Linked DNA regions of Pseudorhodoplanes sinuspersici. The protein of the gene in region 1 interacts with the protein of each later gene in a pairwise test. Links are inferred from orthologs where the notes say so. Each region holds a gene or a part of one and is shown in the gene's direction. Other genes may lie near its edges.

Region 1 (13,259 bases):
CGCGTTCCTTCAGTTCGTATTCGTCGGCAAGGCGTGCGTGCAGACGCTCCAGATCCCAGCGATCCCACAACACGTCCGGCTTTTCCTCGACTTCGACGCGGCCGCTCATGCGATGGCGAACCAGCAAGGCCTGGCCGATCAGCTTCAGCATCTCGCCGCGCCGTCCGGGTGTGCGTCCTTGTTGCGCAAGCCGCGCGGCCAGCGGATCGATCACATCGAAGACGCGGCTCACTTCGCGTTCGTCATGCGCGAGCGCGACATTCTTGGCGAGCGCATCGGCGATGACCACAAGCCGTTCCGGCGACAGATCCTTGACCTTGATGAGACCGCTCGGCTCAATCTGGTCGTCCTGATCGGGCGCGATCTCGATGGTCGCGCTTTCGTCTTCCATGCGATCGAAGGAGCCGATGATCCGCGGCCCCAGACCGCGAATGGTCTCGTCCTCTTCGATCGGCGACAAGCCGACGAGGACGGCAACGCCGTAGCGGAACAGCACCGCGAAGCCATTGCCGACACGGAAGGCGAGCGGCACCGTGCTGATGACGTCGCTGCGCTCCAGCCCCAGCGTATCGATGCGCTCGCCGAGAATGAGCGCATGCGCCGTCAGGCGGCGCCGCGGTGCCGCAGTCGTTGTGGAAGCCGGCTGTGTATTGGTTTCGATTGAATTCATGACGCCTGCTTTATGCACGCTTATTTCAGCGTTTTCAGCCATTCGTCGATCTGCTTGTCGGCGGCGTCGCGGTCGATACCGTAACGGCTCTGAATATAACCATTCAGGGTTTCGCGGCGACCCTGCGACTCGCGAATGTCATTATGGGTGAGCCTGCCCCAGCGCTCCTTAACCGCGCCCTTCATGCGTTTCCAGTTGCCGGACACCTTGTTCCAGCTCCAGGTGCGGAAACCCTCCTTGGCCGGCGCCTGTTTGGCTGACGCAGCCGGAGAGGTTGCGGGACTTTGTGCCTGTGCGCCGAACCCCATCACTGCAAATGCGACCGTCGCACAAAACAATATTCGCCTCATCATGGAGTCCTCGCCGCTCTGACACGCCACGCTGCGTTCATTACAATGATAATGAACAGTCTGAATGATACCGTCCATACCTTTGAAACGTTCGAAACCACACATACAACAACTTCGGAACGATGCATATTACACGTTATCCAAATCATAGTTTTTGATTTGCACCCGGCGCTTCCGTAACCATCGCTTTACTGTTTTTGTTATCGGGGCGCGCAGTGACAATTGTATTGTTATCGCCGAAGCGTCGCTTGCTGGCGAGTGCTGCAGGGATCAGTGTACTGGTTGCTGGTCTGACAGCGGCAACAGTTGCAACAGCGCAGGAGCAAGCGCCCCGTCAGCGTGATCGGCGGCGTGCGGCGTACGCAGATCGATCAGAGCAATTTCGATATCGTGACCGGCCAGCAGTTGAGCGGCTCGTCCGCGAGTGCGGTCACGCCGTCGATTGCCGGGCTGATCAAGATCACGCCGTGGCTGGCGCTCTACGGCAATTATATCGAGGCGCTGGAGCGCGGCGGCGTCGCGCCGCCGGGGACCGTTAATGTGGGGCAGACTTTTCCGGCGCTCGTGAGCAAGCAACACGAATTCGGAGCGAAGTTCGACTTTCAAATCCTCGGAGCGACCTTCGCTTATTACAACATCAATAAAGCCAACCAATATATCGATACGGCGACGAATATCTTCACGCAGGATGGCCGGCAGGAAAATCGGGGCTACGAGGTCACGATCTTCGGCGAGCCGATCAAGGGTATTCGTTTTGTCGCGGGAGCATCCTTCATCGATGCCGTGCAGCTCCAGACGGATTCGGGCGAGTTCGATGGCAAGAAGGTCACTTCGGTTCCGGACAGCGAATATCGGCTCGCCGCCGAAGTCGACCTCCCGTTCGTTCCCGGCTTCACCGTGACCGGGGCGATCTATCACACCGGACCGGCGCCGTATAACAATGCGAACACGTTCGATGTTCCGTCCTGGACCCGCTTTGATCTCGGCGCCCGCTATGTCTATTATGTGGACCAGGTGAAAATGACGGCGCGCTTCAACGTCGAGAGCCTGACCAATGAGGCCTACTGGATCGCCGGATACGGCAGCGGCGGCCTCGCTCAGTCCGGAGCCCGGCGCTACGTGGCCTCATTGACCGCCTCGTTCTGACGGCCCGCCGAGAGGCTCGGCGCTTGACGGGGCGGGAGACGACCCTTATACCACGCGCAACGTTCGTACTGGACTAGGCTATGTCGCGCAATTTTATTTCGTGGACGCTTCTCATCGTAGGAAGGCGCATCGCTGGGGGTGGTTGAAACCACCTATGCCGGGCGATGCGCTGTTCAGGGGGCCTCACGGGCCCTTTTTTCTTTTCCCGGATGACCACGAGAGACGACGAGTGATTGGAGCAGTGAGATGAGCAAGGAAATGACCGGCGCCGAAATGGTGATCGAGGCGCTCGCCGATCAGGGTGTGACCCACATTTTCGGCTATCCCGGCGGCGCGGTGCTGCCGATCTACGACGCCATCTTCCAGCAGGAGCGGGTCAAGCATGTGCTCGTGCGCCATGAGCAGGGCGCAGTCCATATGGCGGAAGGCTATGCCCGCTCGACCGGCAAGGTCGGCTGCGTGCTGGTGACGTCCGGTCCCGGCGCGACCAATGCGGTGACCGGCCTGACTGACGCGCTGATGGATTCGATCCCGATCGTCTGCATCACCGGCCAGGTTCCGACGCATCTGATCGGCAATGACGCTTTCCAGGAATGCGATACCGTCGGCATCACGCGGCCCTGCACCAAGCACAACTATCTGGTGAAGCGGATCGAGGACCTGCCGCGCGTGCTGCACGAGGCGTTCTATGTCGCCGCCAGCGGCCGGCCGGGTCCGGTGGTGATCGACATCCCGAAGGATATTCAATTCGCCAAGGGCACCTATTCAGGCCCGCAGAATATCAAGCACAAGACCTACACGCCGAAGATCAAGGGCGACCTCGACAAGATCAAGGCGGCGGTCGAACTGATGGCGAGCGCGAAGAAGCCGCTGTTCTATACCGGCGGCGGCGTCATCAATTCCGGCAAGGAAGCGAGTCATCTCTTGCGCGAACTGGTCAAGCTGACCGGTTTCCCGATCACCTCGACGCTGATGGGGCTTGGCGCTTATCCGGCGGCTGATCCGCAATGGCTCGGTATGCTCGGCATGCACGGCACCTACGAAGCCAACTGGGCGATGCACGATTGCGACGTGATGATCTGCGTCGGTGCGCGGTTCGACGACCGTATCACCGGGCGGCTCGATGCGTTCGCGCCGAACTCACGCAAGATCCATATCGATATCGATCCGTCCTCGATCAACAAGACGGTGAAGGTCGATATTCCGATCATCGGTGATTGCGCGCATGTGCTCGAAGACATGACGCGGCTGTGGCGTTCGTCTTCGTTCCAGCCGGACAAGAAGGCGATGGCCGAATGGTGGAAACAGATCGACAAATGGCGCGCGCGCAAGTCGCTCAGCTATCGTCCGTCGAAGGACATCATCAAGCCGCAATATGCGATCGAGCGGTTGTTCGAGCTGACCAAGGACAAGGACACCTACATCACCACCGAAGTCGGCCAGCATCAGATGTGGGCGGCGCAGTTCTATCGTTTCCAGGAGCCGAACCGTTGGATGACCTCGGGCGGCCTCGGCACGATGGGCTATGGCCTGCCGGCGGCGGTCGGCGTGCAGATGGCGCATCCGAAATCGCTGGTCATCGATATTGCCGGTGAAGCCTCGGTGCAGATGACCATGCAGGAAATCTCGACGGCGGTTCAGTACCGGCTGCCGATCAAGGTGTTCATCCTGAACAACCAGTATATGGGCATGGTGCGCCAGTGGCAGGAATTGCTGCATGGCAACCGCTATTCGGAAAGCTATTCGGAGGCGCTGCCGGACTTCGTGAAGCTCGCGGAAGCGATGCATGCGCATGGTATCCGCTGCCAGAAGCCGGGCGATCTCGACGATGCGATCAAGGAGATGATCGATATCGACAAACCGGTGATCTTCGATTGCGTGGTCGATCAGAAGGAAAATTGTTTCCCGATGATCCCGTCCGGCCGCGCGCATAATGAGATGATCCTCAGCGATGCCGCGGAGAGCCTCGAGGATGCGATCACCGAAGAAGGCAAGATGCTGGTTTGATCTGGTCATTCCGGGGCGCGAGCGAAGCTTGCGAACCCGGAATCCAGAGATCGATTCTGAGGCCTGGATTCCGGGTTCGCGCTTTCAGCGCGCCCCGGAATGACGACAGTACAATAAGGGAAAATTGCTCGTGAACGCCACCATACCCACCACGTCCCATTATCCCGCGGCGCCGGCAGCGGAGGTTTCCAGTTCGCATACCTTGTCGGTGCTGGTCGACAACGAGCCGGGCGTTCTTGCGCGGGTGATCGGGCTGTTCTCGGGCCGCGGCTACAATATCGATTCGCTAACGGTGTCGGAGACCGAGCATCAGAAGCACATCTCCCGCATCACCATCGTCACCAGCGGCACGCCGATGGTGATCGAGCAGATCAAGAACCAGCTCGAGCGTCTTGTGCCGGTTCACCGCGTGATCGATCTCACGGTGGCGGGTCCTTATCTTGAGCGCGAACTGGCAATGGTGAAAGTGCGCGGCAAGGGCGAGCACCGCGTCGAGGCGCTGCGTCTCGCCGATGCATTCCGCGCTCGCGTGATCGATGCGACCACTGAAAGCTTCGTGTTCGAGATCACCGGCAAGAGCGACAAGATCGACCAGTTCATCGAGCTGATGCTGCCGCTCGGCCTTGTCGAAGTGTCACGCACCGGCGTGGTCGCCATCAGTCGCGGCCCCGAGGCGATGTAGCGGATGGGCATGCCGTTCGACCTGTTTCTGGCGCTTCTTGCGTTTGCGGCGGCAACGGCATTCACACCGGGCCCGAACAACATCATGGTGACCGCGTCCGGGGTGAATTTCGGGTTCACTCGGACGCTGCCGCATATGTTCGGCATCACGCTGGGCTTCGTCGTCTTGCTGATGGGTTGTGCAGCAGGACTGGGCGCGATCTTCGCCGCCTATCCGCCATTGCAGATCGTGCTGAAGATCGTGGGTGCGGCCTATATGCTTTGGCTCGCATGGAAGATCGCGACCGCAAAGCCCGCGGCCGACAATGACCGGCATATTTCTCAGCCGATTTCCTTCTGGCAGGCAGCGCTGTTCCAGTGGGTCAACCCCAAAGCCGTCGTGATCGCCCTGAGCGCGATCGCGCTCTATGTGAGGCCGGAACGGTGGTTGTCCGATCTTGCTTTGCTGCTGGTGGTGTTCGCGGTCGCGACAATTCTCGCCGTGGTGACCTGGACCGGCTTCGGCGTGGCTTTGCGCCGGCTGCTCACCGACCCGAACTATGCACGCGTCTTCAATCTCGCGATGGCGGCGCTTCTGGTTGTCAGCATCGTGCCGATGGTGGTTTAACGTTGCATCGGAACCGCGCAAACGCTGACCATGCTTTCCCGCCGCGCCAAATATGCTCTTCGAGCAATGATCTATCTTGCCGGCCATAGAGGCGCGGCGCCGGTATCTGTTCGCGACATCGCGCAGGACCTGAAAATTCCGCGCCCTTTTCTTGAGCAGATTTTCTCCGAACTAAAGCGATCGAACCTTCTGGTATCCACACGCGGGAACCAGGGCGGTTTCCTGTTGAGCCGTACGCCCAAGGACATCAATTTGGCCGAAATCATCCGCCACATTGACGGGCCGCTGGCGCTCGCGCCCTGCGCGAGCCAGACGGCGTTCCGACAATGCCCGGACTGCGTCGATTTGCACATCTGCACCCTGCGGCCGGCGCTGATCGCAGCTCGTGATGCGACGGCGAAAATCCTAGAAAAAACAACGCTCGCGCAGGCCGCCGCAGAAAAATCGCCTCGAAAAGGCTCCGGATAAATAAAACTATTCTGATTGATTTAGTCAGAATTATGTGGCCCCATTCCCACGGGTTCGGGGGGCGATACCCAACGATCCTTGTGCCTTGGTGGCGAAATGGCCGGATTTTCAGTCCGGCGGTGCTGCGGGAATGCCCGCGCCATCGCATTGCCACGGCGCATCGCTGACTGAGAGGTCGGATAAATGCGACAGGCCGCAATGGTCCGTCGCTGCAACCCTTGACCTGTGCCGGAGTTGTTCCGGCCGATGGAGGATCATGATGCGGCTTCTTGTTGCAATGCTCGCCATTGCCGGCTGGGTGACATCGGCGGCCGCCCAGAACATTTCGCTGCTCAACGTGTCGTACGATCCGACCCGCGAGCTTTATGCCGATTTCAACAAAGCTTTTGCCGCGAAATACAAGGCTGAGACCGGCACGACGGTTGCCATCAAGGCCTCGCATGGAGGTTCCGGCCGTCAGGCTCGTTCGGTCATCGATGGGCTCAGTGCCGATGTGGTCACGCTGGCGCTGGCTTACGATATCGATGCAATCGCCGATAAGGGATTGCTCTCGAAAGACTGGCAGCAGAAGCTGCCGCAAAACTCATCGCCCTATACATCGACTATCGTGCTGCTGGTGCGCGCGGGCAATCCCAAAAAGATCAAGGACTGGGACGATCTCGTGCGTCCCGATGTGAAGGTGATCACGCCGAATCCGAAAACATCGGGTGGCGCCCGCTGGAATTATCTCGCGGCCTGGGGTTATGCGGCAAAGAAATACGGCTCCGAGGATAAGGCCAAGGAGTTCGTGAAGAACATCTTCAAGAATGTGCCAGTGCTCGACACCGGTGCCCGCGGTTCGACCATCACCTTCGTCGAACGTGGCGTCGGCGACGTGTTCATCTCGTGGGAAAATGAAGCGTTCCTCGCCATCAACGAACTCGGCAAGGACAAGTTTGAAATCGTCATTCCGTCGGTATCGATTCTTGCCGAGCCGCCCGTCGCCGTCATCGACAAGGTTGTCGACAAGAAGGGAACGCGGGCTGCGGCTGAGGCCTATCTGAACTATCTTTACAGCAAGGAAGGTCAGGACATCGCCGGAAAACACTACTACCGCCCGCGCGATCCTGAAGTCGCCAAAAAATACGAGAATATATTTCCGAAGCTGAGCCTTCTCACCATCAATGACGATTTCGGCGGCTGGCGCGCGGCGCAGAAGAAGCACTTCGACGACAAGGGCGTCTTCGACGAAATCTATAGCCAATGAGCGTTGCTGCCCATACAATTGGCGATCAACTGGACAGTCGGGAGACGACATCCTTGGATCGCCGTCGCAACCGGCGCCGCCGGAGCGTGATACCTGGTTTTGGCATCACGCTCGGACTGACGCTGACCTGGCTCGCCTTGATCGTGCTCATTCCGCTCGGTGGTCTGTTTCTCAAGACCGCTGAGTTATCGCCTTCGGAATTCTGGTCGATCGTGACCGGAACGCGCGCGCTCAATGCCTTGAAGATCAGTTTCGGACTATCGCTGGTTGCAGCGGCCGTGAACCTGTTTTTTGGCGCGTTGGTGGGATGGGCCCTGGTGCGTTATGAATTCCCCGGCAAGCGTCTGGTCGATGCGATCATCGATGTTCCTTTTGCATTGCCGACTGCGGTTGCCGGCATCGCGCTGACCACGCTGTTCGCGGAAAATGGCTGGCTCGGTGGATTGTTGGCGCCGTTCGGCATCAAGGTTGCGTTCACGCCGCTTGGCATTCTGATTGCGTTGATCTTTATCGGCTTGCCGTTCGTGGTGCGCACGCTGCAGCCGGTGCTGGAAGATCTCGATACGGAAATCGAGGAAGCCGCGGCGACGCTGGGCGCCAGCCGCTGGCAGACGATTACGAAGGTCATCGCGCCAATCGTCCTGCCGAGCTTGTGGACCGGTTTTGCACTCGCCTTCGCGCGCGCTGTCGGGGAATATGGCTCGGTGATCTTCATTGCCGGCAATCTGCCGAATATCTCCGAGATCGCGCCGCTGTTGATCGTGATCCGGCTTGAGGAGTTCAAATATGCCGACGCCACGGCCATTGCGGTGGTGATGCTGCTGGCCTCCTTCGTCATTCTGTTCGCCATCAACCGCCTGCAACGGTGGTCGGCGACGCGCACCGGCCACGCGTGAGATCATCATGGCTGGACCCGCAACAGGTTTCGCAGATCGCACGCGCTCGAATGGCGCCACACGGCCGCGTCCGGCGCGCTCCGAGTCATTTTTGGTGCGCTGGCTCATCATTGGCGTGTCGCTGACGTTTCTTTTTATTTTCCTGGTGTTGCCGCTGGTCACCGTGTTCGTACAGGCCTTCGCGCGCGGCATCGGCCCTTACTTCGATGCACTGACCGACCCCGACGCCGTGTCGGCGATCCAGTTGACGATTCTGGTCGCCTCCATTTCCGTCGTGCTGAATTTGATATTCGGTCTCGTTGCCGCTTGGGCGATCGCGAAGTTTGAATTTCCCGGCAAAAGCCTTTTGATCACGCTGATCGATCTGCCGTTCTCGGTGAGTCCGGTCATCTCCGGTCTGGTTTTCGTGCTGCTGTTCGGCGCGCAGGGCTTCTTCGGCGCGTGGTTGATCGAGCATGACGTCAAGATCATCTTCGCCTTGCCTGGTATTGTGCTGGCGACGCTGCTGGTGACATTCCCGTTCGTTGCGCGAGAACTGATCCCGCTGATGCAGGAGCAGGGCACGCAGGAGGAAGAGGCCGCGATCTCGCTCGGCGCCTCCGGCCTGCAGACCTTCTTCCGCGTGACGTTGCCGAATGTGAAATGGGCGCTGCTTTACGGCGTACTTCTCTGCAATGCGCGCGCGATGGGCGAGTTCGGCGCGGTGGCGGTGGTGTCCGGTCATATCCGCGGCGAGACCAACACCATGCCGCTGCATATCGAAATTCTCTACAACGAATACCAGTTCATGGCCTCGTTCGCGGTGGCGTCTCTCCTGGCGCTGCTGGCGCTGGTGACGCTGATCGCCAAGGTCGTGCTGGAACGGTTCGCGATATCGGAGCGATGAGATGAAAATCGACATTCGCAATGTCACCAAGCGCTTCGGCGACTTTACGGCGCTGAATGGCGTCGACCTCGAAGTGAAGTCGGGCGAACTGGTCGCGTTGCTTGGCCCATCCGGCTCCGGCAAGACGACGCTGCTGCGGATCATTGCCGGTCTCGAATGGCCAGACACCGGCCACGTTATGTTTGATGGTACCGATGCCTTGTCGCGCAGTGTGCGCGAGCGCCATGTCGGCTTCGTGTTCCAGCATTATGCGCTGTTCCGGCATATGAGCGTGTTCGAGAATATCGCATTCGGTCTGCGGGTGCGGCCGCGCCGTCAGCGTCTCAGCGAGGAGAAGATTCGCCAGAAGGTCGACGAATTGCTTGACCTTGTGCAGCTCAAATGGCTGGCGGACCGATATCCGTCGCAACTCTCCGGCGGGCAGCGCCAGCGTATCGCGCTGGCGCGCGCGCTGGCGATCGAGCCGCGCGTTCTGCTGCTCGACGAGCCATTCGGTGCGCTGGATGCAAAGGTGCGCAAGGAGCTGCGCCGCTGGCTGCGCAGCCTGCACGAGGACATCCACGTCACCTCGGTGTTCGTCACGCACGACCAGGAAGAAGCGCTGGAAGTCGCCGACCGCGTAGTGGTGATGGACAAGGGCCGGATCGAGCAAGTCGGTGCCCCCGAGGATGTACATGACCGCCCGGCGACAGCCTTCGTGCATGAATTCATCGGCGAGTCACTGATGCTGCCGATCACGGTGCAGGACCAGCGGGTGCATGTGGAAGGCCGGCCATTGTCGATCGATCCCCAAGGCGCTGCGAATGGGGCGGCCAGGCTGTTCGTGCGTCCGCACGAGATCGACGTGGTCGCCGCCGACGGAGCGACCCTTACGGGCGTGGTCAAGCGCGTGCACGGCCTTGGCGCGGCGCGGCGGGTCGAGGTGTTGCTGTCGGCGCCGGAAACGCTGGTCGAGATCGACACCCCGCGGAACCTGCCGGTCGAAGTCGGTGCCACCATCGGCCTCAAGCCGCAGCGCTACCGGATTTTTGCCGACCCGCACTAGCGCCCGACGCTTCCGCCGAGCGGGGACGGACCGAGATATGATCATTCGACCGGGGCCGATGCCGCCTCCGGGACTTGTCGCGGGCCCGCCATACCCCTAGAAACCTCGCCTGACCGGCGCCGGAACCCTTCTGGCGCACCGATAACACTGCGGCCGGGACAAGCCGCCACAAGGGGTTGATGATGCGTGTTTATTATGACCGGGATGCCGACCTGAACCTGATCAAGGGCAAGAAGGTCGCCATTGTCGGCTATGGCAGCCAGGGCCATGCCCATGCGCTCAACTTGCGCGATTCCGGCGTAAAGGATGTGGCCATCGCGCTCCGCAAGGGTTCGGCCTCGGCCAAGAAGGCCGAAGGCGAGAAGTTCAAGGTCATGGAGGTGGCCGAGGCCGCCAAGTGGGCCGACGTGGTCATGATGCTGACCCCGGACGAATTGCAGGGCGACATCTACCGCGATCACCTGCATGCCAACATGAAGGAAGGCGCGGCGCTGCTGTTCGCCCACGGCCTCAACGTGCATTTCAACCTGATCGAGCCGCGCGCCGATCTCGACGTGCTGATGGTCGCCCCGAAGGGCCCCGGCCACACCGTGCGCGGCGAATATCTCAAGGGCGGCGGCGTGCCCTGCCTGATCGCGATCGACAAGGACTCGTCCGGCAACGCCCATGACCTCGGCCTGTCCTACGCCTCGGCGATCGGCGGCGGCCGTGCGGGCATCATCGAAACCACCTTCAAGGAAGAGTGCGAGACCGATCTGTTCGGTGAGCAGGCCGTGCTCTGCGGCGGCACGGTGGAACTGATCCGCGCCGGTTATGAGACGCTGGTGGAAGCGGGCTATGCGCCGGAGATGGCGTATTTCGAATGCCTGCACGAACTGAAGCTGATCGTCGACCTGATCTACGAAGGCGGCATCGCCAACATGAACTACTCGATCTCCAACACCGCCGAATACGGCGAGTATGTCACCGGTCCGCGCATCATCACGCCGGAAACCAAGGCTGAAATGAAGCGCGTGCTGAACGACATCCAGTCCGGCAAGTTCACCCGCGACTGGATGCTGGAGAACAAGGTCAATCAGGCCTCGTTCAAGGCGACCCGCGCGCGGGCCAACGCCCACGATATCGAGAAAGTGGGCGAGAAGCTGCGCGAGATGATGCCGTGGATCAAGAAGGGCGCGCTGGTCGACAAGGCCAAGAACTGATCTGATCCGAAACGATCGAATTGCAAAGGGCTCGCTTCGGCGGGCCCTTTTTTGTTTGTGCAACGCGTGATGGGCGATATCGCCATCGGCCGAATATTCGCTTGCTTTCACGTCGGCAATTCAGTCGACTTGGACGTGTCGCCCGCGTGAAGGATATCGCTTCGCGCGAACACAAGACGTCAAACAATAAGCTGGGCCACGGCTTCCTCTCATCAAAGCCGGAAAGGCTCGGAACGGTCGGGGAGGCCACTTACATGTTCGACAAGAAGGCATGTTGTATTATTGCGCTCATGGTCTCGCTGCTGGTGCCGGTGACGGCATCCGCACAAGGCTCGCGCAACATTGAGCTTATCGTTCCGTTTCCTGCGGGCGGCGTCACCGATCTGGTTGCGCGGATACTGTCGGAGCGCTTGTCGAAAGACCTCGATCAAACGATCGTCGTGATCAACAGAGACGGCGCGGGCGGTACCATCGGTGCGACCGCGACGGCGGTGGCGGCACCGGATGGCGTCACACTGGGCTTTTCGGCGATGGGGGTCATCACCGGCCGGCCGCATCTGCGCAGCGATCTGCGCTACAATGTGAATTCATTCGACTATATCTGCCAGGTGGCGATTACGCCGACCGTGATTGTGGTATCGCCCGAGAGCCCCTATCGGTCGCTGAAGGATCTGTTCGATCAGGCTCGCCAAACACCTGACAAACTCACCTACGGCCATCCCGGGCACGGCAGCATCCCGCATCTGCAGATGCTCGATCTGTCTTCGCGAGCCGGCGTTACGCTGACGTCGGTGCCGTTCCGCGGCGACGCGCCGGCACGCACCGCATTGATCGGAAAGCATATCGACATTCAGATGTCGGGCGACGCCGGGGGTATCGGCAATATGCGCGCGCTGGCGATCATCGCGCGCGAACGCACGCCAAGTTTGCCGGATGTGCCGACCACGAACGAACTCGGCTTCGGCGAGGGCTTTGCGACACCGTTCGGCTTATATGCGCCGAAGGGCGTGCCGGCGGCTGCGCTGACCCGGTTGCGCAAGGCTTGCGCAGATACGGTGGCGTCCCAGAGCTTTCGCGCGGCGATGACGAAATCCGGACAGACGGTCGATTATTTCGATGGGCCGGAATTCGCCGCGCGGATGGAGCAGGTCTCACGGCTCGTCGGCGACCTGGTCGAGAAAATGCCGGCGCTGAAAAACTAGGGGCTTTCTGGTTTTGATGGATCACAGCCAAAAATGCTCCGGGTAGACAGAGGCCCGCATTCGCGTCACCATGGCGTCGCTGGTCAATATCGGGAGAGCATGATGGATTGTGAGCCAATGCTGTGCATCATTGGCGAAGGCTATGCCGCCCGCGCGTGCGGCGAATCGAAGTTCAATCTGAATTCCGCGCCACAAACGGTGGTTGGGTGCCGCTCGGCGGCGATCCGGGCGAGGATCTTGTCATCATTTTCCGCCGCCACCTGACCGGAACCGGCGCGCCGACACTGGTGTTGTTGCTCAACCTGCTCTCTGAGATTTCGATCGCGTGGTAAAGCCCGAACCAGCGGCCATGATCGCGTTCGACGCCGTTACCAAGCGTTACGGCGACAATGTGCGCCCGGCGCTCGACAATATCTCGCTCGACATTCAATCCGGCGAATTCATTGTCATGGTTGGACAATCCGGTTCGGGCAAGTCGACGCTGCTTGGCATGATCAACCGGCTGATCGACCCGAGCGAGGGCGTCGTTTGGTTCGAGGGCGAGGATGTGCAACACCTCGATCCGGTCCTGCTGCGCCGGCACATCGGCTACGTGTTTCAACATGTCGGATTGTTTCCGCACATGACTCTGGCGGAGAATATCGGCATCACGCCACGCCTCCTCGGCTGGGACGAGGCGCGCATCGCGGCCCGCACCGAAGAACTATTGACCTTGGTTCAACTGCCGCCGGAGCAATACCGGGATCGTATCCCGTCAGAATTGTCCGGCGGCCAGCGCCAGCGCATCGGTGTTGCGCGCGCCATCGCCGCCAAGCCACGCGTTGTCTTGATGGACGAACCGTTCGGTGCGCTG
Region 2 (14,967 bases), 1.6 Mb from region 1 along the record:
GCATCACCAAAAGCGGCTTCTTCTACCACTTCAAGGACAAAGGCGACCTCGCCAAAGCATTGCTGCTGCGCTACCTCGAACACGATCAGCAAGTGCTGGATGAACTATTCCGGCGCGGCGACGAACTGAATGAAGATCCGCTGCACGGCTTTCTGGTCGGCCTCAAGCTGTTCGCCGAGATGATGGCGAACATGACCGAAGCGCATCCCGGCTGCCTCGCTGCATCCTTCGTCTATCAGGACCAGCTCTTCAATCGCGACGTGCGCGACCTCAATGCCGAAGGCGTCCTGCGCTGGCGCCGCCGATTCCGCGAACGTTTCGAGCTGATCGCACAGAAATATCCGCCGCGCGATGACGTCGATCTCGATGCGCTGGCCGACATGGCCGCGACACTGATCGAAGGCGCGCTGATCCTGTCGCGCGCCCTGCGCGATCCGATGATCCCGCCAAAGCAAGTGCTGCTCTATCGCGACTTCGTCAGGTGCGTGTTTTTGAGGGATTGAGCTTTGGTGACTCCCTCCCTCTCAAACACATACTGCATTGGTGACCCCCACCCGACGCGCTTCACGCGTCGACCTCCCCCCTTTCAGGGGGAGGTGCAGTCAATACTTTAGTGATGCGAATGCCCGCCGCCCGCTGCGCCGCCTGACGGGGCACCACCGCCGATCGGCCCGACGCGATATTCGACATCGACCTTGCCGGCCTTCTCGAACACCAGCGTGCCTTTCACGGTCTGCCCTTGCTTGAGGCCGGATTTCAGCTCCTGGAACATGATGTGATAACCGCCAGGCGTCAGCTCCACGGTTTGACCCGGCTTGATCTCGAGACCCTTCGGTAATTCGCGCATCGTCATCACGCCGCCTTCCGTCGCCATTTCGTGGATCTCGAAACGGCCCGCGACCGGCACCGAACCGCCGATCAGGCGATCCGGCTCCTTGCCGTTATTGGTGATCTTCATGTAGCCGCCGGCGACCTTCGCGCCGCCTGGCGTCGCCCGCGACCATGGCGCTTCAATCGTGATCGAACCGACCTTGTAGACATTTGCTGCTGCCGGCGCGGCTCCTGCACCGTGCCCTTTATGCTGTGCCAGAATGACAACCGCAGGCGCCGGGAATTTCAACGCATGCGCATCCTGACCCTGCGCAGGAATATCAGTCCAGCGTGCTTCGCCGGTCTCGCATTCCTGCGTCACCGGAAAATACAAGCGACCTTCCGGCAAGTCGCCCGCAAGGAAACTCGCGAACACGAATTCATCGTAAAAATCGTCCGGCAACTTGCCGCCGCTCCAGACGATTTCCTTCACGCCTTCGGTGAGTTGCACGCCATGGTAATAAGGATACGATTTGCCATAGGCACCCTTCACGGTTTCGATCTGCCAACCCGGCTTCATCATCGGCTTCACCGCGATCACGCCTTCCGGAATCTGCGCGCGCACTTTCAGCGTCGCCGAGCCATCGCAGCCATGCGGCACTTTCAGAACCGCCTTGTAGCCCGTCCCTGCTTTCGCCTCGCGCGTTTCCAGCGTCACATGCGCGAAGGCGACGCCGCCTGCGAGCATCATCCAAGCGAAGGTCGTGGCCGTCCCTGCAAGTCTGGTCATCATGATCATCCTGTTGGTCTCCTACATTACCATTTGAATTTCAGGCCGGCATAGACGGCGCGGCCGGTGCCGGGTTCGAACAGCGCACTGCTGAGGTTTGCCACGCGTGCCGTGCTTGCGCTCGCGATGTAGGCCTTATTTGAGAGGTTGCGGCCTTCGACATAGAACGAGAGCCGCTCACCTTTGTCGTACCCTGCCCGCAACCCCCAAAGCGCATAGGGGTCTGTCGTCAGCGTATTGGCCGCATCAACGTAATAACCTTGCGGCACCCATTCGATATTTGGGCCAAAGAAAATTCCGGACGGGTGTTTGTAGACAAGCTCCGCGCGCAGATAATGAGGCGGTGCGCCAGGCAGCGCGTTGTCGCCCCAAGTTGGATCGTTGTCGTAGAAAAAATCGTTCCACGTATAGGCGACGTGCGCCCACAGCGTGTCGGGATTGTCACCCATGACAAACATCGACTTGACGAGCGCGGCCCCAAATCCGACTTCCAGCCCCTGATGCACAGTGCGACCGGCATTGAGGACATCGCATGAGCCGGTTGCTGCCTGATTGCTGAAACATAGAAGCTCGTTTTGGATTTCCGCGCGATAAAGCGCGATATCCCACGTGACATAAGGCCGGCGTCCGCGTGTCCCGATCTCATAGGTGGTTGCCCGCTGAGCCTGGATTTGCGTGAACGGGATCGCCAAGGCGCTTGATCCCTCACCAAAACTCGGCACCTCGGCGCTGCGCGAAATATTGGCGAAGACCTGCGCGGTTGGATCGATATCCCACAGCAACCCGAATTTCGGGCTCCACAGATTGAAATCGGTTTTGCCCGACTGATCGCCATTCGACAAAAAGCGGTCGATTCGCTGGCGCGACGCGTTCAAAAATTGCGTGCCGGCAACGGCCGCAACATTCGGCAGGAAGTAAAACGAATTCTCGACATAGGCGGAGGTGTTCTTCGACTTGTCCAGAGACGATGAGAGCAGCGCGCCTTTCGTCGCCATGACACCGTTCTGATATTGCTTGTTGTCGATCTCGCCATTGAGAATATTGACGCCGGCAACGAGCCTGTTCCTGAACCCATGGATCAGGCGGTCGTCGACCATGCGGCCAAACCCGCCATAGTCCTCATAATCGTAATCCAGCCACTGGAAGATCGGATGCATCAGGTGGCGACTGGTGCTGAAGGCGCCAACCTCGAAGGTTGTGTTGTCGAGCTGGATCGTCGTCTTGTTGGCCACGCGGTTTGAATTGATGTTGCGCTGCCAGTCGTTGAGGACATTGTTCAGGGCTGCGGTCCGCGGCGCGTTCAATGCGCTGGCTTTCGTCACCGAGCCGGGAATACGCTGCTCGATATTGTTGCCATTGAAATAGAAACGCGTCTCGACGTTCGGCGAAATCCGGTAACCGAAATTGGCCGAACCGCGCAGCAGGTCGCCGTTGCTGTGATCGCGGTAGCCATCCTGCATCTGGTACGAGCCGGTGACGAAATAGTCGAACGGTCCGTAAGCCGCGCCCGAACTCGCCTGAATCCGGCGATAGCCGAAAGCGCCAATATCCTGGCTCGCGGCAAGCGGACTGGCATCGCGCCCGCTTGGCACCACGAAATTGATCGCACCACCCAGCGCATTGGCGCCGAAGCGCAATGCATTGGCGCCGCGAAAAACCTCGGTGTAGCGGTACGCTGTGGGGTCGATCTCCTGCAGATCGAAATAACCGTCTGCGGTGTTGATGGGGATTCCATCCATGTAGAGCTGGATGCCGCGGCCATGGAAGTTGCGCGACAGGCCCGAGCCGCGGATCGACAGCCGCGCGTCCTCGCCCCATTTCGGCTGCGCCCAGACACCCGGGACATAATCGAACATGTCCTTCACGGTGGCTGTGCGCTGATCGCGCAATTCTTCCGACGTGACGATGGCGACGGCGCCCGGCGTCTGCTGGATCTCCTTGCGCGCTTCCGCAACGGTCGGAATGGTCAGGCTTCCTTCAGACGGCGCAACCGGCCCGTTACTTGGGTTCGCCGGCGATGTGACGGTGATGGTTGGCAGTGCTGTTTGTGCGGCCGCAATGGATGGCAGGATTGCCGCCAAGATGGCTGTCTTGGCCGACAGCGCGCAGGACGCGCGCAAAAAACGAGACATTTCAAACTCCGATTGACGATGTGAGATCGCGGCCGCAAACGGCCGCGGCGGATCACACAGTCAGCGGAGGTGCGCGCGCTGGCCCGGCCCGGGCCGGCGCTGTGTTGCGAAGTGTCTCGTCGGGGGTGGGAGCGTAGGTGCTGGCAATCGCCGGGCGCCGCAGCGGAATGGCGACCGGATCCGGCGTCAGCGCCGCCCCGGCCAGCAGCGAGCCGCACAGAACGCAGTGGTATTTGGCCGAATGCTGCGGGGCGCCGCCATCGTCCGACGGGGTGGTGCTGCCGCTGCCAAAGCAGATGACCGATAACTGGCCGAAATCAGCGCCGCTGGCGTTGGCCGGCAGCGGTGAGAAGGCCGCCAGCAGGGTCTGCAACGCAATGGCATAGGCCGCGATCAAACCGACCGCCGCCCGCACCCGCCCGCGTGTGAACAGACCCTTCATGGCCGCTTCGTTACCAAATCCTTGTCGCGGGCGCCACTGGGGTTCCCACAGGTCCAAGGACCATCGCAGCGGGCGTGACGCCGATAACTGCGCCCTCTCCCCTTGCGGGAGAGGGCATGAAAGTCTTCACGACGAATTCTGATGGGTGAGGGGTTACGGTCTATCGTAAGAGCGTAACCCCTCACCAATCGAACTCGCCGACTTGTCGGAGCAGCCCTCTCCCGCAAGGGGAGAGGGCGCAAATACCCGCACCGCGCTTGCGGCAACAGGCAGTCAAAGCGTGAAGTGCGCGCAAAGCTGCCCTATATAGGCCCCATGAAATTCCTCGACGAAGCCAAGATCTACATCCAGTCCGGCGCCGGCGGTAACGGCTGCGTGTCGTTCCGGCGCGAAAAGTTCATCGAGTTCGGTGGCCCGAATGGCGGCGATGGCGGCCGTGGCGGCGACGTGATCGCGCGCGCCGTGGATGGGCTGAACACCCTGATTGATTACCGCTACTTGCAGCACCACAAGGCGGAGCGCGGCGGCAATGGCATGGGCAAGGACCGCCACGGCGCCAACGGCAAGGATCTGATCCTGAAAGTGCCGGTCGGCACGCAGATCTATGAAGAGGATGGCGAGACGCTGATCGCCGATCTCGACAAGGTCGGCGACGAGGTCGTGCTGGCCCGCGGCGGCAATGGCGGCTTCGGCAATGCCTATTTCAAATCCTCGACCAACCGCGCCCCGCGCCATGCCAATCCCGGCCAGCCCGCGGTCGAAATGACGATCCGGCTGCGGCTGAAGCTGATCGCCGATGCCGGCCTGGTCGGCCTGCCGAATGCCGGCAAATCGACCTTCCTTGCGACCGTCAGCGCGGCGAAGCCCAAGATCGCCGATTATCCGTTCACGACGTTGCATCCGCAGCTTGGCGTGTTCGCCGTCGACAACCGCGAATTCGTGATGGCCGATCTGCCGGGGCTGATCGAAGGCGCGCATGAAGGCGTCGGCCTTGGTGACCGCTTCCTCGGCCATATCGAGCGCTGCCGCGTGGTGCTGCATCTCGTCGACGGCACCAGCGAGGATGTCGCTGAGGCGTATCGCGTCGTGCGCCACGAACTCGAAGCCTATGGCGAGGGCCTCGCCGAGAAGCCGGAAATCGTTGCGCTGTCGAAATGCGATGCCATGACCGAGGACGAGATCAAGGCGCAGATCAAGGCGCTGAAGAAGGCGGCGAAGAAAACACCGCTCGTGCTGTCATCACAGTCCGGCCAGGGCGTGAAGGAGGTTCTGCGCGCGCTGCTCGATGTGATCGACAAGGCCAGGCAGATGGAAGAGCCCAAGCCGAAGGACAAGATCGAGGCGTGGCAGCCATAAAGTTATTTGTCGTCCCCGCGAAAGCGGGGACGACCGAATTCTGAATCGCTATAACTTCAACATATCCCTCAGCTTCGCCGCATCGGCCGGCGCTGCGCTCTTCTGATCGTTGTCGAAATAGACATACACATCGCGGCGCTGGCGTTTCCATTTGCGGATATCGTCCGCCCACGCTTTCAGCGTCTTGTCGGAATAATGACCCTTGTAGCGGCCGCCCGGCCCGTGTCCGCGCACATAGACATGACGGGCTGTCACCACCCATGGCGCGGGCGCATCGGCATGATCCGAAAGACAGAGCGAAACATCATGCTCGCGAAGAAGACCGAAGATACGTTCATCGTACCAGCTCTCATGACGAAACTCGAAAACGTAAGCGTGCTTGCGCTTCAGGAGCTTCAGGAATGAGGCAAGCCGCTCGTAATTGACGTGAAATCCCGGCGGCAGCTGAAACAGTACAGGGCCAGCCTTGTCGCCGAGCCGCTTGAGGCGTGTTTCCATCAGCGTGAGCGAGTTGCGGGACTTGTCGGTCAGCCGCTTCCAGTGGGTGATGAATTTCGACGCCTTCCAGGCGAAGATGAAATCGGGCGGGGTCTGATCGCGCCAGCCTTTCACAGCCTCGACCGTCGGCGTGCGATAGAACACGCCATTGAGCTCGGTGGTATCGAACTGCGTCGCGTAATAGGCCAACTGATGCTTGACCATCAGTTCCTTGGGAAAGAACGGCCCGCGCCAGGACTGATAGTGCCAGCCCGAGGTGCCGATATGGATACGGGCCATCTGCCTCTCTTCAATATGCTTTCAGTTCATGACGGGCGGGAAATTCGCTGCTAGATAACGCCCCGCCGGCCCCAAGAGTTCGGCTTCCTGAAGATCGCTTGTGATGTCCACCCGTACACCCGCCCTCACCGATTTCCGGCGCATCGTCGTCAAGGTCGGCTCGTCGCTTCTGGTCGATGCCGCCGCCGGCAAGCTGCGCGAGCCATGGCTGCGCGCCTTGTGCGAAGACATCGCCTCGCTGCACGAGGGTGGCCGCGACATCCTCGTAGTATCTTCTGGCTCGATCGCGCTCGGACGCTCGGTGCTGAAGCTGCCGAAGGGCCCGCTGGAACTTGAGGACTCACAGGCCGCTGCCGCGGTGGGACAAATCGCGCTCGCCCGCATCTGGGCTGAGATGCTGTCCGGCCACGGCATCACCGCAGGGCAGATCCTCGTCACCCTCGGCGACACCGAGGAGCGGCGCCGCTATCTCAATGCGCGTTCGACCATCGACCGCCTGCTCAAGTGGAAGAGCGTACCGGTGATCAACGAGAACGACACCGTCGCCACCACCGAAATCCGCTACGGCGACAATGACCGCCTCGCCGCGCGGGTCGCAACCATGGTGAGCGCCGACCTGTTGGTGCTGCTGTCGGACATCGACGGCCTTTACGACGCGCCGCCAAGCGTGAAGGCCGATGCGAAATTGATCCCGGTCGTCGAGCGCATTACGCACGAGATTGAATCCATGGCCGGCGCATCGGGCTCGGAATTGTCGCGCGGCGGCATGGTCACCAAGATCGAAGCCGGCAAGATCGTCACCAATGCCGGAACGCACATGGTGATCGCCTCGGGCAAGACGATGCATCCGTTGCGCGCCATCATCGATGGCGGGCCTTGCACCTGGTTTCTCACGCCGGCCAATCCGGTTACCGCCCGCAAGAAGTGGATTGCAGGTGCGCTCGAATCCAAAGGCATATTGCATATCGATGCTGGCGCCGTGGCGGCGCTGCGGCGTGGTGCGAGCTTGCTGCCAGCGGGCGTGAAGCGTTGCGACGGCGCGTTCCAGCGCGGCGACGCCGTGATCATCCGCGATCTCGACGGCGCGGAGATCGCGCGCGGGCTTGTCGCTTATGATGCCGAAGATGCCGGCAAGATCATCGGCCAGTCGTCAGCCGATATCGTCAGCATTCTCGGCATATCGGGCCGCACCGCGATCGTGCATCGCGACGATCTGGTGCTGTCGGGACGCTAGCGCATGATCCGGAAAAGTGGGCACCGATTTTCCGACAAGTTTATGCACAAACAAATGACTCAACGCACCGGAAAATCGAAATAGTCGCCGGGGAACGGCTCGTTCCGCAGCGTGAAGTGCCACCATTCCTTTGCATAGGGAATGAACCCATGCGCACGCATCGCGTCGGACAGTAATTTGCGATTGGCGCGCTGCTGCGCACTGACATCGCCGCGCGATCCCGCGCGCGGCGACAGGAAATCGAAATGCGTGCCCATGTCGAGTTCTTCGTTGCCCGGCAACGACACCAAGGTGAGATCGACGGTCGAACCGCGCGAATGTCCCGAACGCTGCGAGAGATAGCCTTCGCGAAACAGATGGCGCTTGTCGATGTCGGGATAGAATTCGGCCTTGGTCCCGTTCTCAGGCCCGCGCGCCCAGCGGGCGAAATGCGCCACCGCCCGCACCGGCCGATAGCAATCGAACACCTTCAGCCCCAGCTTCCGCGGGGCAAGGTCCCGTTGCACCGCCCCCAATGCCGCAGCCGCCTGCCGGGTCAGGATGCAGACCGGCGCCTCATAGCCATCAACCCGCGTGCCGACAAAATTGTGCGGACTGAAATAGCGCAGATCGACCACAAGGCCCGGCACCACAGAGGCGACATCGACAAAAGCTGATGGCCGGGTCTGCGCGTCCACGCTTTGTCCCATGCACGAGAGAATGGCGGCAACGGCGAGTCCTCTCGGCAATGAACGAATCGCGCGCTGCATGCGGAAAGGATGGCGTAACGCCACCAAATCATCAACGTTTCCAATACCATCCATGAAGAACACGCATGCCAAACTGGTCTGGCAGGCCCCCTGCCGCCTCGCCCGTGCGGCGCTTACATGGTACACGATGTCGCCCGTGTTCACTGTAGTTGACGCCTGAACTCATGACTGCGCCTCTAAAATCCGTCGATTCCGCCGCCTCTGTGACCGACCTCATGCGGGACATCGGTCAGAAAGCCCGTAAAGCTGCGCGCGTTCTGGCCTTGGCGCCGGCACAGCAGAAGGAACAGGCGCTGCTGGCGATGGCGCAGGCAATCCGCGCAACGACAAAGGACATCATCGCCGCCAACGAAGCCGATGTCGCCGATGCCAAGGCCGCGGGCATCACCGGCTCGTTCCTCGATCGTCTGATCCTCAACGAGAAGCGCATCGAAGGCATGGCCGAGGGACTCGAAGTTGTCGCCAAGCTGAAAGATCCGGTCGGCGACGTGATATCGAAATGGAAGCGGCCGAACGGCATGACCATCGAGCGCGTGCGCACGCCCATCGGTGTCATCGGTGTGATCTACGAAAGCCGCCCCAATGTCACCGCCGATGCCGGCGCGCTGTGCCTGAAGGCCGGCAATGCCGCGATCCTGCGCGGCGGCTCGGATTCGCACAGATCCTCGCGCGCCATTCATGCCGCGATGCTGGACGGCTTGCGAAGCGCCGGTCTGCCGGAAGATGCGATCCAGCTCGTGCCGGTGCGTGATCGCGCTGCCGTCGGCGAAATGCTGAAAGGCCTCAACGGCAACATCGATGTGATCGTGCCGCGCGGCGGTAAAAGCCTTGTCGCGCGCGTGCAGGACGAAGCGCGCGTTCCGGTCTTCGCGCATCTTGAGGGTATCAACCACGTCTATGTCGACAAGAAAGCCAAGCTCGATATGGCCAGGGAGATCATCCTCAATGCAAAACTGCGGCGCACCGGGGTCTGCGGCGCAGCCGAAACATTGCTGATCGATCAGAATGCACCGAAGAAGGTTGCCAAGGCCCTTGTGACAGCGTTGCTCGATGCTGGCAGCGAAGTGCGCGGCGATGCGGCGATTCAGAAAATCGATGCACGCGTGAAGCCGGCCAGCGACGATGATTTCGGCAAGGAATTTCTCGACGCCATCATCGCTGCCAAATTTGTCGATGGGATCGACGATGCCATGGCGCATATCGAACACTATGGCTCGCAGCATACCGACGCGATCGTGACGCAGGATAAGGCCGCAGCGGCGAAATTCCTCAACGAAGTGGATTCCGCCATCGTGCTGCATAACGCCTCGACGCAATTTGCCGACGGCGGCGAGTTCGGGTTCGGCGCTGAAATCGGCATCGCCACGGGCCGCATGCATGCACGCGGCCCGGTCGGCGTCGAGCAACTCACATCGTTCAAATATCGTGTGCGCGGCACGGGACAGACAAGGCCGTGACATCGTGGCCGTTATGAAGCCCGGCGATGGCCCGACACGCACCCTCGTCAAGAGCGTGACAAAGGCGCGCGTGACGCTTCCTCCGCACGCCCCCGGCCTGCGCATCGGCTTGTTCGGCGGATCGTTCAATCCGCCGCATGAAGCGCATCGCGCGGTCAGCCTCCTGGCGATGAAGAAGCTGCAGCTCGATCGGCTGTGGTGGCTGGTGACACCGGGCAATCCGCTGAAAGACAAAAACGCATTGCCGCCGATCGGCGAGCGCATCGCAATGGCGCAAGCGATGGCCGATCACCCGCGCATCGATGTCACCGGTTTCGAAGCCGTCATCGGCGCGAAATATTCATACGATACGATCGCCTGGCTGCTGAAAGAATCGCCGGGCACTCATTTCGTCTGGATCATGGGTGCGGACAATTTGAAGGACTTCCACCGCTGGAAGCACTGGCGCGATATCTTCATGATGCTGCCGATCGCGGTCGTGGACCGCGGGGGCCTCAGCCTCAAGGCCGCCTCGGGGCCTGCCGCCATCAGCTTCGCCAAAGCCAGAATCCCCGAAAATCAGGCATCACGGCTGCCGGTTTTACCGGCACCGGCCTGGGTTTATCTGCACGGGGTCAAGTCCGACCTGTCCTCGACCCGGATTCGGGCCGAAAAGGAAGGGAGCGGCCATTGAAAGTGCTGACCCATCGTGCCTACATTCGTGAGTGTTGAGTCTCGTCTTGAACGCAACCGTAAGAAGGAAAGGGCCTCTGACAACACAAGCGACCGCGCGGTCTCGTGCAAAAACGCCTGAAACGTCTAGTGCACCTGTCGTACCGCAGACCGTTTCCGAGGTGCGTGACGCCTCCGAAACGTTGAAAATCGTCCTCGACCGTCTCGAAGAGATGAAGGCAGAGGACCCCGTCACCATCGACCTCACCGGCAAAACCTCGATTGCAGACCTGATGGTGGTGGCCTCGGGCCGCTCAAACCGCCATGTCGGCGCTGTCGCGGACGATGTCGTGGAGCATTTGAAGAAATCCGGACTGAAAGACATCCGCGTTCAGGGCCAGCCGCATTGCGACTGGGTGCTGATCGATGCCGGCGACGTGATCATTCACGTGTTCCGGCCGGAAGTCCGCGATTTCTACGCGATCGAAAAGATGTGGGCGGGCGGCCAAAACCCGGCTCAACGCAAGTCGAACTGATCGCGAAGGAACTCCGATGCGCGTGCTGGTGCTCGCGGTCGGGCGTATGAAGAAGGGCGCGGAAGCGGACCTTGCCGCGCGCTATCTGAAACGTGTGCTCCAGGCCGGCCGCAATATCGGGATTCGCGATATCGAAATCGTCGAAATCCGCGAAAGCCGGGCGCAGGATGCCGAGCGCCGCAAGCTCGAAGAAGCCATCGCGATCGCCAATGTCGTGCCTGACAAATCGGCCATCGTGCTCCTCGATGAACGGGGCGAATCGATCAGCAGCGCCGCCTTCGCCGAGCATCTGGGGCAATGGCGCGATGGCGGACAGCCGGCGGTCGCTTTCGTCATCGGCGGGGCCGACGGATTGGCCGAAAGTCTGCATTCCAAGGCCAAAACCGTCCTGAGCTTTGGCGCGGCGACCTGGCCGCATCAGATGGTGCGGATTATGCTTTTGGAGCAGCTCTACCGGGCTGTCACAATCCTGTCCGGACACCCATATCACCGTGAATAAAAGCGCCTGACTGCGGCAAAAAGGCACAAGAAGGCCGCTATTCCGGGGCATGAACGGAGCCGAATGATCGGGTCTTGCACAAAAGCGCGAGTTTTGCGCCGGGTCACTGCCGGGGCTGCCATTTTGGCCGCCTCAATGGGCGGAGGCGGAACCGTTCTCGCGCAAAACGGCGGCCCCCCAAAAGCTGCCGTCGAGACCCAAGCGGATAATGACATTCTGAAGGCGCGGGAACGGGAACTCGAGGCCGCCCGCAATGAGCAGAAACGGGCCGCCGAGACCGAAGCCCGCCTGCGCGCGGAAATCGAAAGCTTTGGCAACGACCGCCGGAAATTGAACGCGGACCTGATCGCTACCGCAGCCCGCATGCGCGAGGTCGAAGACCGGCTGTCGGCCACCGAAGGCCGCGTGGCTCCGCTGGAAGAGCAGGAAGGCAAATTGCGCCAGTCGCTGAACGATCGCAGAGACGTCATCGCCGAGGTATTGGCGGCGCTTCAGCGCATGGGTCGCCGTCCGCCGCCAGCCTTGCTGGTCAGCCCGGACGACGCCGCCAAGACTGTTCGGAGCGCAATCGTCCTTGGTGCGGTGGTGCCTGAAATGCGAGCAGAGGCTAACCGGCTGGCGGCGGATCTGACACAGCTTCAGAAATTGCGGTCGGATATTGCCAGCGAACGGACGAAACTGACGACCGATCTGAAATCGTTGTCTGACGATCAGGCACGCATGACGCTGCTGATCGAAGAACGTGGCAAGCAGCAAGCCAATTCGGAACAGGCGTTGGAGAAACAGCGCGCTCAGGCCGGTGTGTTGGCCAAGCAAGTCGATAATTTGCAAGATCTGGTCACAAGACTGGAACAAGGGCTGGAGAGTGCCGCACGCGCAGCGAAAAGTGCCGCCCTGTCCGAAGATCAAAAGGGCGCGAGCAAACCGGCTCTGACTGCGCTCAGCGATCCCGGCCGCCTGTCTCCCGCCATCGCTTTTGCATCGACGCGCGGCTCACTGCGGATGCCGGTGAATGGCGTGAAAATTCGCGATTTTGGTGCTGCTGACGGGATCGGCGGAACCGAACGCGGGATATCGATTGCGACCCGCCCCGGGGCACAGGTCACGGCACCATGCGACGGCTGGGTGGTCTATGCCGGCCCGTTTCGTTCTTACGGGCAACTCTTGATCCTGAATGCAGGCGGCGGATATCATATCGTGATCGCTGGTATGGAACGAATTTCCGTCGACATCGGTCAATTCGTGCTAACCGGCGAACCAGTCGCAGCAATGGGGAGCGGCACAGCGCGAGTAGCGGCGGCATCTCCCATAGGGACCAGCCAACCGGTGCTTTACGTTGAATTTCGCAAAGACGGGACACCCGTCGATTCCGGCCCGTGGTGGGCCAAGAAAGAAAGTGAGAAGGTCCGCGGATGATGCGCAAGACAATCCTCGTCCTCATTGGAGCGGCGGCAGGCGCGGCCCTGACGCTGGTCGCGGTGCAACCCCGCATCATGTTTGCCGGCATGAGCGCGAAAGCAGCCGCGTCGTCGGACACGTACCGCAATCTTAACCTGTTCGGCGATGTGTTCGAACGCGTCCGCTCCGACTATGTCGAGAAGCCGGACGATGCGAAGCTGGTCGAAACAGCGATCAATGGCATGCTGGCCGGACTCGATCCGCATTCGAGCTACATGGACGGCAAAAGCTTCCGCGACATGCAGATCCAGACACGCGGTGAATTCGGCGGTCTCGGCATCGAAGTGACGATGGAAGACGGCCTCGTGAAGGTCGTGTCGCCAATCGACGAAACGCCCGCCGCCAAGGCCGGCATTCTCGCCAACGACATCATCACCCATCTCGACGATGACGCCGTGCAGGGCCTGACCCTGAACCAGGCGGTCGAGAAGATGCGTGGACCGGTCAACACCAAGATCAAGCTGCGCGTGATGCGCAAGGGTCAGGACAAGCCGATCGAGATCTCGATCACCCGCGACATCATTCGGGTGCGCGCGGTGCGTTCGAACGTGCAGGGCGACGATGTCGCCTACATCAAGCTGACCCAGTTCAACGAACAGACCACCGACGGCCTGAAGAAGGCCATCGCTGATCTGACAGCGCAGATTCCGGCCGACAAGCTGAAGGGCTACATCATCGACATGCGCAACAACCCGGGTGGCCTGCTCGATCAGGCGATCTCGGTGTCGGACGCATTCCTTGAGCGTGGCGAGATCGTCTCGACCCGTGGGCGCAATGTTGAAGAGACTCAGCGCTTCAACGCCCGCGCCGGCGACCTGACCAAGGGCAAGCCGATCATCGTGCTGGTCAATGGCGGCTCGGCTTCGGCTTCGGAAATCGTGGCCGGCGCGCTGCAGGACCACAAGCGGGCGACCGTGCTCGGCACCCGCTCGTTCGGTAAAGGTTCGGTGCAGACCATCATCCCGCTCGGGGCCGGCAACGGCGCGCTGCGGTTGACCACGGCGCGCTATTTCACGCCATCCGGCAAGTCGATCCAGGCGAAGGGTATCTCGCCGGACATCGAAGTGCTGCAGGACGTGCCGGACGATCTGAAGGCGCGGTCGGACACGAAGGGCGAATCCTCGCTGCGCGGCCACCTCAAGGCTGACGGTGACGAGCAGACCGGTTCGCAGTCCTATATCCCGCCGGATCCGAAGGACGACAAGGCGCTGAAAATGGCGGCTGACCTTCTCCGTGGCACGGTGACCAACTCGGCCTTCCCGCCGAGCGGCAAGCGGGCGGAAGCTCCGAAGCAGTAATTGCTTCGAAAGCCTACGACATACGGACGGGGCGGTCTTCGGGCCGCCCCGTTTCTTTTTGCCGGACCGGCAGGCTGTGTTTCCGCCAGCAGAATCGGGATCCGAAGCCGGCTATGGCCGGCGAAGGCCGGTAGCCACCTCGCGCGAAAACACTCTAGACTCGCAGGTATGATTCGCAGGGCACGATGCCGGACTTTGCGGAGTCATAATCCATCGTAATCGGGCAATCGTGCCGTGGATGAACTGAACACCCCCCTCGGCCAAGGGCCGTCCAAGCCGCGCCGGTTCGCAGTGCCGACCATCGCAACCCGTGCCGTTGCGGGGACATTGGCCGCGATTATCGCGGTATTCGTGCTGTGGGCGATCATCGCGCAGGACCCGATGGGCGGCGAACCGCACGCCAAGGTCTCGATCACCGCACCGGAATCGCTTGAGGCGAACGCGCCCAAGCCGCCAGCTCCGAAGCCGGACGCACCGATGCATGAGCAAGCGGCGACGCAGCCGGACAAGCCGGCTGGTACGACCATCACCATCATCGACGGGTCGAGCGGCAAGCGGCAGGAAGTCACGATCCCGAATACGACCGACAGCAAACGGACCCCGGCCGAAACACGGCTGCTCGAGACATCGCGTCACGGGCAGATTCCACGGATCGCACCGGACGGCACCCGCCCCGCCGATGCCTATGCTCACAAAGCGGCGATATCGGAAAAGGGCGCGCCGGACGGTCCGCAGGTCGCTATCATCGTCGGCGGCCTTGGCGTCAGCGCCTCCAGCA

Evidence for each region.
Region 2: the proteins of CAK95_RS14710 (region 1) and CAK95_RS07320 interact in binary tests that used the Escherichia coli proteins (3 or more experiments, as listed by UniProt). The link is inferred for Pseudorhodoplanes sinuspersici from one-to-one orthologs.

What each region holds. Positions count from the first base shown.
Region 1 is NZ_CP021112.1:3,032,031-3,045,289, forward strand. What follows is about bases 8,201-10,980. They hold CAK95_RS14710 (sulfate/molybdate ABC transporter ATP-binding protein), read left to right. Parts: upstream 8,201-8,958; coding sequence 8,959-10,002; downstream 10,003-10,980. Other genes in these bases: cysW (sulfate ABC transporter permease subunit CysW), read left to right, coding at 8,201-8,957; ilvC (ketol-acid reductoisomerase), read left to right, coding at 10,185-10,980. Also shown: CAK95_RS14660 (RMD1 family protein), read right to left, coding at 1-670; CAK95_RS30490 (CsbD family protein), read right to left, coding at 691-1,125; CAK95_RS14670 (TonB-dependent receptor), read left to right, coding at 1,327-2,166; CAK95_RS14675 (acetolactate synthase 3 large subunit), read left to right, coding at 2,413-4,173; ilvN (acetolactate synthase small subunit), read left to right, coding at 4,304-4,855; CAK95_RS14685 (LysE family translocator), read left to right, coding at 4,859-5,461; CAK95_RS14690 (RrF2 family transcriptional regulator), read left to right, coding at 5,492-5,929; CAK95_RS14695 (sulfate ABC transporter substrate-binding protein), read left to right, coding at 6,186-7,175; sulfate ABC transporter permease subunit CysT, read left to right, coding at 7,229-8,071; more of cysW, read left to right, coding at 8,079-8,200; more of ilvC, read left to right, coding at 10,981-11,204; CAK95_RS14720 (tripartite tricarboxylate transporter substrate binding protein), read left to right, coding at 11,459-12,406; CAK95_RS30205 (hypothetical protein), read left to right, coding at 12,613-12,738; CAK95_RS14725 (ATP-binding cassette domain-containing protein), read left to right, coding at 12,756-13,259. UniProt on the Escherichia coli protein: Part of the ABC transporter complex CysAWTP involved in sulfate/thiosulfate import. Responsible for energy coupling to the transport system.
Region 2 is NZ_CP021112.1:1,474,843-1,489,809, forward strand. The notes cover bases 7,650-10,600. They hold CAK95_RS07320 (glutamate-5-semialdehyde dehydrogenase), read left to right. Parts: upstream 7,650-8,454; coding sequence 8,455-9,747; downstream 9,748-10,600. Other genes in these bases: CAK95_RS07315 (M15 family metallopeptidase), read right to left, coding at 7,650-8,218; CAK95_RS07325 (nicotinate-nucleotide adenylyltransferase), read left to right, coding at 9,761-10,420; rsfS (ribosome silencing factor), read left to right, coding at 10,497-10,600. In the rest of the region: CAK95_RS07280 (TetR/AcrR family transcriptional regulator), read left to right, coding at 1-503; CAK95_RS07285 (DUF1775 domain-containing protein), read right to left, coding at 611-1,603; CAK95_RS07290 (TonB-dependent receptor family protein), read right to left, coding at 1,627-3,732; CAK95_RS07295 (DUF2946 family protein), read right to left, coding at 3,785-4,174; GTPase ObgE, read left to right, coding at 4,490-5,530; CAK95_RS07305 (DUF72 domain-containing protein), read right to left, coding at 5,579-6,307; proB (glutamate 5-kinase), read left to right, coding at 6,411-7,541; more of CAK95_RS07315, read right to left, coding at 7,601-7,649; more of rsfS, read left to right, coding at 10,601-10,934; 23S rRNA (pseudouridine(1915)-N(3))-methyltransferase RlmH, read left to right, coding at 10,951-11,433; CAK95_RS07340 (murein hydrolase activator EnvC family protein), read left to right, coding at 11,569-12,849; CAK95_RS07345 (S41 family peptidase), read left to right, coding at 12,846-14,189; CAK95_RS07350 (divergent polysaccharide deacetylase family protein), read left to right, coding at 14,424-14,967. UniProt on the Escherichia coli protein: Catalyzes the NADPH-dependent reduction of L-glutamate 5-phosphate into L-glutamate 5-semialdehyde and phosphate. The product spontaneously undergoes cyclization to form 1-pyrroline-5-carboxylate.